DNA from 2 places in the Traorella sp. mt218 genome. Region 1 is predicted to be linked to the other one. Evidence: riboswitches for the same ligand, from Rfam matches in the RefSeq annotation. Region 1 holds a riboswitch; the other holds the start of a gene.

Region 1 (4,372 bases):
CTTTATCCTTTCTGTTAAAATCCATATTGGCATAATAACTCTTTCGATAACTCCGTTTTATTGCTGTTGTCTATGAGTTTCTGCACATATTTACCTAATATATCATTTTCAAGATTAACCATATTCCCAACTTGTTTATCCTTGAGAACTGTTTGCTCTAAAGTATGTGGGATAACGGATACTAAAAAGTCTGTTTTCGATACTTTTGCGACAGTAAGACTAATACCGTCAATAGCAATCGAGCCTTTTTCGACAATTAAATTTAAGATTTCTCTTTTCGTATTGATTTGATACCACATAGCATTTTTCTCTCTACGCACAGAAGATATTCTACCTGTTCCATCAATATGCCCTGTAACAATATGACCGCCCAACCTGCCATTCATAGGTATAGCTCTTTCTAAATTCACACAACTTCCATGTTTTAATAGACTAAGAGCTGTTCTATTCCATGTTTCATTCATCACATCAACTGTGAAAGACTGGCGATTAAAACAAGTAACTGTAAGGCAAATGCCATTTACTGCTATGCTATCCCCTAAATGTATATCTTCTAATATTTTTGAAGCCTTAATGGATAGTTTACAGTTACAAATATCTTTCTGTATTTTTTCTATTTTACCGATTTCCTCTATTATTCCTGTAAACATGAATAAATCACTTCACTTTCTATGAGATAATCATTTCCCACTTGAGAAAAAGCATACGGTTTAAGCATAACGGCATCATCAGGAAAAGCAACCCCTTGCCCGCTTACAGGACTTTTTGCACTCCCACCAAATATTTTGGGTGCTATATAGACTTGCACCTCATCGACAATTTGTTGTTCAAGAGCACTCCAATTCATTGCACTTCCGCCCTCTAAAAGCAGGCTATCTATCTGCATATTTCCTAAACATTGCATTAAATTCATTAAGTCAATATGATTACCTTTTTTCTTTGTATGAATAATTTCACAACCGTATTTTCTATAAAGACCTATCTTACTTTCATCACTAGAAGAAGTAGCAATATAAGTCTTAATATCATTCGCTGTTTTTATAATTTTTGATGTAATGGGTGTTCTTAAATTTGTATCACATACGATACGGATAGGATTTTTTCCATTCTCCAATCGGCATGTCAGTAAAGGATTATCTTGAATAACAGTATTGACTCCTACCATGATTGCAGTAACCTTATGCCGAAGTTGATGTACCTGTTTTCTCGCTTCTTCTCCACTTACCCATTTTGATTGATTTGTATAAGTTGCTATCTTTCCGTCTAGTGTCATTGCATATTTCATAAAAACATAGGGAATGTGCTTTGTAACATATTTTCTAAAAACTTTGATTAACTGCTGGCACTCTTTTTCTAAAATGCCCACATCAACTTGAATATTGTTTTTCTCAAGTATTTTTACACCTTTTCCAGACACAATAGGATTACAGTCTAAAGTTCCAACGACTACTCTTGTAATGCCACTGCCAATAATTACTTCTGTACAAGGTGGTGTCTTTCCATAATGACAGCATGGTTCAAGTGTTACATAAAGTGTTGATCCTATAGGTGACTCCCTGCAATTTTTAAGTGCATTTCTTTCAGCATGCATTCCACCAAAAGTTTCATGGTATCCCTGTCCTATAATCCGATTATCTTTTACAATTACTGCTCCAACCATAGGATTAGGATTGACATAGCCAGCACCTTTTTTTGCCAATTCTATTGCTAATTTCATGTATTCTGCATCGCTCATTTTTACACCTCCAAAAAAATACATGCCTTGAATAAAAGCTATCCAAGACATGCAAAAGAGGATTTATGCGATTAAATAAAATGCTCCGAAACGATACGAAATCATTTCAGAGCACGCAAAAAAGCATAAATATACTTTCATCTTCTTTCATTCAGACTATACTGTCGGCTTTGGAATTTCACCAAATCATGCCTTTCGGCTCGTGGGCTGTACCACCGGTAGGGAATTGCACCCTGCCCTGAAGATAGTTATTCAATTACGGACAATTATAATATTTGACATTATTTCTGTCAATAGAAAGTTTTTTCTCATTCGTCAAATACAATAATTTGCAAACAGGTAAACACAGGTTATTTCTTAATATCCTTTTGTTTGGGAAACTCCTTTCTCCCATTTTGATATCGTCTGTCGGACAACATGTAAACGAATGGCTAATTCCTCTTGAGATAATCCTTTTTGTTTACGGATCGTCTTTAAATTTTCACTCAGCATAAATCTTCCTCCTTTTCGAAGTGATTTTACACAAAATATGAGCGTTGCACAAGCAACGCAGATAAACATAAAAAAACTTCATGTTTCCACGAAGTTATTCTGCTGATTTGATATCAATCTTTTTATGTTTCCCGGTGATAGAATATTCGACCCATTCCGCAATATTGGTCGCATGATCACCGATTCTTTCCAGATACTTGGCAATCATCAGAATATCCAGATAATCTCTTCCTGATTTCGGATCTTCTCTGACTGCATCGATCAGGTCATCTTTTACTTTTTCAAAATAGTTATCGACTTCATCATCATCTTTCATGACGGAAAGTGCCATCTCTAAATCTGAATTGACGAATGATTCAACACTTTTGGATACCATGCTGATCGTATTCTTAGCCATCGCAATGATATGCTTTTCTACTTTTTCATCTTTTGTAATGTCCACCGGTGACATCAATGAGATATCATATGCCTGATCACCGATCCTCTCCATATCACTGATCATCTTCAGGGCACTTGATACCTGTCTTAAATCACTGGCAACCGGCTGCTGACGAAGCAACAGTTTCATGCACAGCTGTTCGATCGTACGTTCTTTCTGATTGATCTCATTTTCAATTTCTGTGACCTTTTCTTTTATTTCATCACTTGGATTTTTTAGGGAGCTGACAGCATAGGTGATCCCGCCTTTACATAGATCTCCCATCAAAATCAGTTCATCATTGAGTTCTTTTAACTGTTCATTATATCGATTTCTCATATTAACCAAACCTTCCTGTAATGTAATCTTCTGTTTTCTTGTTGTCCGGCATTGAGAACAGCTTATCCGTCTTATTGTACTCGATAAGATCACCCAATAAGAAGAAAGCGGTCATATCTGAAATACGGGCTGCCTGCTGCATGTTATGCGTCACGATGATGATCGTATATTTCTTTTTCAATTCTAAGACAAGATCTTCGATCTTTGAAGTAGAAATCGGATCCAGCGCACTGGTCGGCTCATCCATCAGCAATACTTCAGGATCAACGGCCAGCGCTCTGGCAATACATAAACGCTGCTGCTGTCCTCCTGAAAGGCCCAATGCACTTTTGTGCAGGCGATCCTTGACCTCATCCCATAAGGCAGCACCCTTCAAAGCTCTTTCAACGACCTTATCTAATTCCTTCTTATCTTTGACACCATGTGTCTTAGGCCCGAAAGCAATATTATCATAAACGCTCATCGGGAATGGATTTGGTTTTTGGAAAACCATCCCAACACGTTTGCGCAACTGATTCACATCTATTTTTGAATTGATATCAATGCCATCCAGAGTAATCTCACCTGTGATGCGGCAACCCTCTACCAGATCATTCATACGATTCAAACACTTTAAAAAAGTAGATTTACCGCAGCCGCTAGGACCAATGAATGCTGTTACCTGATTGGCTTCAATATCCATATTGATATTTTTTAATGCCTGAAAATCCCCATACCAGAGATTCAGATTCTTAACACTAATTTTGCTCATTCTTTCCTCCCATATGCTTTACGATTTTATTGGATGCGAAATTGATCAGCATCACCATCAAAAGAAGCACGACTGCCGTTGCATAAGCCTGATTGGTATAAAGCCCTTCACTTAATAAGGCATACATATGCACAGACAAACTGCGTCCGGATTTCATCACATTCAAAGCAATATTCGGCAAGGTTCCGGCAGTATAGATCAATGCTGCACTTTCCCCGACGATTCGTCCGATACTTAAGATGATGCCATTTAAGATACCGCCTACGGCACTTGGTAAAATGATCTTGAAAATCGTTCTTACCTTTCCGGCACCCAAACCATAGCTGCCTTCACGATAACTGTCAGGCACTGCCTTAAGCGCCTCTTCAGTCGTTCTCATGATCAATGGCAGGATGATGATTGACAGCGTAATGACACCTGAAAGCAAAGAATAGCCCAAACCACAGAAGATACACAAGAATAAATATCCGAATAAGCCAAAGATGATGGAAGGAATTCCCGAAAGCGTTTCTGTTGTCAGACGGACGATCTCCACGAATTTACTTCCTTTTTTCGCATATTCCACCAGATAGATCGCACTGCCGATGCCTAAAGGAAGGGCAATCAGCAAAGATAATACGGTATATAAAAGCGTATT
Region 2 (4,372 bases), on a different contig from region 1:
GTGCATTTTCATAAGAGGTCGCCCCATATTCTACCGGCTCTTCGATTCCCAGATCTTTCCCCAGCACAAATTCACAGTCGTAATCTTTAAAATACTCTTCAAAATATCTTTTCTTCGCCATAGAAGCACTGCCTATAACGATCTTCATATCAATATCCCAATTCCTTATTCACACATATGATATGAATCCGCTGAGGTGTATAGCTGCTTGAAATTACTGTATATTCACGACAGATCTTAATCGGAGAATTACAGTGTACACAGTGTCCGACCTGTACGCATGGATTATTTTTATGTAAGCGAATATTATTTTTCACAGCCGCAATTTCTTCGACCCTTTTAACTGCATCCTCGATATTTTCAACGATCTTATTGATCCCTACGATCACGATTACCTTTTTAGGACCGAATATCATGGCTGCCACACGATTACCGGTGCCATCTACATTATATAATTCACCCTTTTGAGTGATCGCATTTGAGCTTGTCAGATAGACATCTGCGCTAAAACATTCACGATAGAGCTTTTGTACATCCTCGCAGTTCTCACGATCCAAATAGGTGATATCCTTCCTGCTTCTTAGAAGATCGATGATTCCACATTCACTTAAGGTGACGCTTCCGCCATGACTGACAACATCCCCTTCATGAATCAGCTGACCGACCAGTTCACGACATTCTTCAACGGTTTCCACATAATCAAAGCAAAAACGATTTAATTCACAATTTCTTTTTAATTCTTCTATATTCATAACTACCTCACATCACAAACATCATTAAAAATTGCGCAATCAGATAACCTAATTCCATCGAAAACGCAAATAAAAGCACCTGTACCTGTACCGGCTTCTTTACATTACAGAATTTTTCAAACTGAATACTGCTCAGTCCAATGAAAGCAAAGGCAAAACTAAATAAATAAATGACAACACTTAAGATTTTATACAGATTCATATCAAAACCTCCACATCATCATTATACACTAAAAGTTAAACCATTTCCTTATAAAAGATTTAGGCTTTACTTCAGCCATACAAAAGCTATTCCTTACAAAGCTTCCTTCAATTTTAATTCCCTTGGTATCACCCAGATAAAAAAACAAGGTTGATTTATAGAAATATACCTTCCTGCTTTCTGTTTCTAATTCATCTGTCGCACCCTCAAGCCATTCATAAAAGCTATTCTCACTGACATGATCCAACATATCATTGACAAGATCGACGATTTCCTTTTTTCTCTCGATCAACTGAGTTTCCTTTGAATCAAATACGATGATAAAACGAAGATCCTTTGATTTCGATTCCACAGGCATACTAAAAAAGAAAAAACAGAGTAAGACAGATAAAATCACTTTCCGCATAAGATCACCTAATTAGATATTCCCCAAAAAATATAAAAATATACAAAAAGCATTCAATGATGACCATCAAATGCTTTGTTTCCTTAATCGTATGGTTTATAAGTGACTTCTTTTGTATTAAAATCAATGAAAAGCTGGAAAGCCTTGCGATTTTCATCCTCATCCCAGATCTCTACAAACTGCGGAGTTACTTCAATCAGGATTTCTGTATCGACATGAGAATAAGCATTATAGCTCTGCCATAGATATTCCTTATATTTCTTTTCAAATGTACGTCCTTCTTCATCTACGACCAATCCCAGATTTTTCGCAATACCTTCTACCTGAACACCATTGAAGCACATTGCTACCCGGTTGTTTTGAAAAAGCTGTTGTGTCTTACGGAAATTCTTATCCGTTTTAAAATAGATCTTATCATTATAGAAGATACAGCTGACGTTGCGAACCATCGGATAATTATCCACACAGCTTGCCAGTGCCATGATCTTCCAATCGCCTAACTTTTGATCCATTATTTTTTTTGCTTCATTAAATTCCATAAACATACTCCTTTCCTTATATGATTCCTTGAATGGCCATGACCGCAAAGATAACGGTTGCGCAAATAAATAAGCCTAAGATCAGGAATCCTAAATACTTGTTTTCTGAACCTTCCTTTTTGTCAACAAGATTTGTATAACGCAAAGCAGAAACAACAGGCTTATATAGAAATAATGTGATACCTGCATTTAAGCCGCTCTTTAAAAGGTTAAACGGAATGATTCCCGGTACCATCATGGCAATGACCGCTTCTCTTGGCATGCCATAATAGATCGGAGTAACGATATAATTCCAGATCACCATCATGATCACCGTACAGATGACACCTGATACCAGACCGATCAAGGCTCCTTTTTTCGTATGCAGCTTCTTATAGATAAAGGCTGCCGTACAAGCAAAAGCACAAGTTGATACCATGTTCATCACAACATCCAGGATCGTTCCTCCACGGTACATCAGCTCCAACACTGAAGTGATGCCGCTCATCAAAAGTGAAACCATCGGTCCATAAATAAAACCACCGATCACGATGACGATATCCTTTGGGTCATAGCTCAAAAAGGAAACAGCCGGCACCATTGGAAAATGAACCAGTACATTGATAACAACAGCCATGGCACAAAGAATACCGATCGTAGTAATTTTCTTTGTATTCATCATATCCCTCCTATCACAAAGAAAAACGTGCCTAAAATATCCTTCTAGGTACGTGTACTTGCTATATTAGGAATACAACAAAATACTCTTCTTTCATCCAGACTATAACTGTTGCTATCGGAGTTTCACCGATTCGGCCAATTGCTTGGTTCGCGGAGTATACCGCCAGTAGAGAATTTCACTCTGCCCTGAAGTTTATTTTATGCATTTTTATAATACTCCTCTTATAAGGACTTGTAAAGCCCCTTTAAAATAAAATTAAAATAACTATTGAAAAAATTTGCTTAGCGAAGTACAATAATAAAGCAATCGGGATGTAGCACAGCTTGGTAGTGCGCTTGTTTCGGGAACAAGAGGTCGTCGGTTCAAATCCGGTCATCCCGACCATGAAATTGTAAGCGGGTTGAAACCCGTTTTTTTTATTCAAACCCTGTCTGAGTGATATATAAACAAAAGAGATCTCCAATGATAGAAACCTCTTTATCGAATTATTCTGAAACCATGAATTCATATTATATTTTATCAATCTTTTAAAATTAAGATATCAATTTTATATATCCTTATTCATCTTTTTCTATAAAATTCAGATTTCTTTCATCACCTGCCTGCCAATCAAAAATAAAATTTCCTAATATAAACTCAATTCCAGTTCCTAATTACATTTTTTTCTCAAGCACATTACTAACAATAATTAATATAACGGGTTGAACGGTAATGATTGCTCCAGTGATCATTGCCGGAATTACATAATCTAAGCAAATAAATATGACGGTTGATAAACCTAATAAGATTGTATTCACTATATTGGTCACATTTCCTGCTTTTTCCTTAATCATGATATTACGTTCGTCCATAACACTTATTTTATAATCGGCATCATTTTTCATCATCTTGTCATGCAAAATTTGAACATGGGAAACACCACAAATTGCACTAAATAAAATCGCAAGACCAATGTCTGCCATTTTTGAAAAATCTGTAAAAAGAATAATAAGGACTAACAATAATGAAAGGATATAACCCATATACCAAATTTGATTTTTATTTTTCATCTTCTTTTTCCTCCTCATAGATAAAGATTTCTTCAATGTTCATGTGGAAGTATTTTGCAATTTTAAAAGCTAATAAAATTGAAGGATTGTATCGTCCATTCTCTAAAGAACCTATTGTTTGGCGAGATACTTCTAGTGCGGCAGCTAACTCTTCTTGCTTGATACCTCTCTGCTTTCGTAATTCTTCCAATCGGTTTTTCAAAATGTCCTCCTTCCTATGGAAAGTTTACTTTCCATATTCCCATTATAACAAATAAACATTTTATGTCAAGCATACTTTCCATTTTTTATTTTATATCCGTAACAAAATTTCCTCAGCGATCTTTCTGATATTATTCATCTCCTGTATCCATATTGAAATATCAGATTAAACACCTTTCAATAGGATGAGCACTGATGAAAAGCCTGCTTTGGGTATTTCCACTGATATTGTCATGAATGATAGAAAGAAAATACAAGCCAAAAGAACTAACGAAACATATTATAAGTCTTAATCGTCAAATTGCATGATTCTTTCTACCCAAGTAAAAAAATGACCCATTCTTTGACTTTTTAAGGTCAATTTAAAGTCATTTTCTTTTTTAATATTCAAAATATGTTTTATTTGAGTTACCTTTTTATTCAAAATCAGGCGTTACGACCGGTTGTCCGTTTTCATCAAGCAAGGGTGTAAAGCCTGCGGCATTTCCGTTTCTATGAAATATATAATTGACACCTGTTACTGTATCTACCCAGATTTCAAATACTTCAAGACTTCCCTGCA

Evidence for each region. Region 1 has a riboswitch for FMN ahead of ribD (bifunctional diaminohydroxyphosphoribosylaminopyrimidine deaminase/5-amino-6-(5-phosphoribosylamino)uracil reductase RibD). Riboswitches for the same ligand answer to the same signal wherever they lie in the genome.
Region 2: linked by a shared signal. The riboswitch ahead of ACZYT3_RS09235 (ECF transporter S component) and the one ahead of ribD (bifunctional diaminohydroxyphosphoribosylaminopyrimidine deaminase/5-amino-6-(5-phosphoribosylamino)uracil reductase RibD) in region 1 are both predicted to bind FMN.

Annotation. Positions count from the first base shown of each region.
Region 1 covers NZ_JBVAYM010000009.1:78,581-82,952, forward strand. The annotation lists gene ACZYT3_RS06280 (bifunctional 3,4-dihydroxy-2-butanone-4-phosphate synthase/GTP cyclohydrolase II) at 1-25, opposite strand, end outside; gene ribE (riboflavin synthase) at 15-650, opposite strand; gene ribD (bifunctional diaminohydroxyphosphoribosylaminopyrimidine deaminase/5-amino-6-(5-phosphoribosylamino)uracil reductase RibD) at 635-1,735, opposite strand; FMN riboswitch at 1,871-1,985, opposite strand; gene ACZYT3_RS06295 (helix-turn-helix transcriptional regulator) at 2,093-2,227, opposite strand; gene phoU (phosphate signaling complex protein PhoU) at 2,322-2,984, opposite strand; gene pstB (phosphate ABC transporter ATP-binding protein PstB) at 2,986-3,735, opposite strand; gene pstA (phosphate ABC transporter permease PstA) at 3,722-4,372, opposite strand, start outside.
Region 2 covers NZ_JBVAYM010000017.1:31,874-36,245, reverse strand. The annotation lists gene ACZYT3_RS09260 (non-canonical purine NTP pyrophosphatase) at 1-148, opposite strand, end outside; gene ACZYT3_RS09255 (lactate utilization protein) at 150-752, opposite strand; gene ACZYT3_RS09250 (DUF1146 domain-containing protein) at 760-954, opposite strand; gene ACZYT3_RS09245 (hypothetical protein) at 983-1,360, opposite strand; gene ACZYT3_RS09240 (pyridoxamine 5'-phosphate oxidase family protein) at 1,444-1,899, opposite strand; gene ACZYT3_RS09235 (ECF transporter S component) at 1,916-2,557, opposite strand; FMN riboswitch at 2,639-2,757, opposite strand; tRNA gene ACZYT3_RS09230 (tRNA-Pro) at 2,868-2,944, shown strand; gene ACZYT3_RS09225 (DUF2178 domain-containing protein) at 3,214-3,609, opposite strand; gene ACZYT3_RS09220 (helix-turn-helix transcriptional regulator) at 3,599-3,811, opposite strand; gene ACZYT3_RS09215 (DUF6440 family protein) at 4,227-4,372, opposite strand, start outside.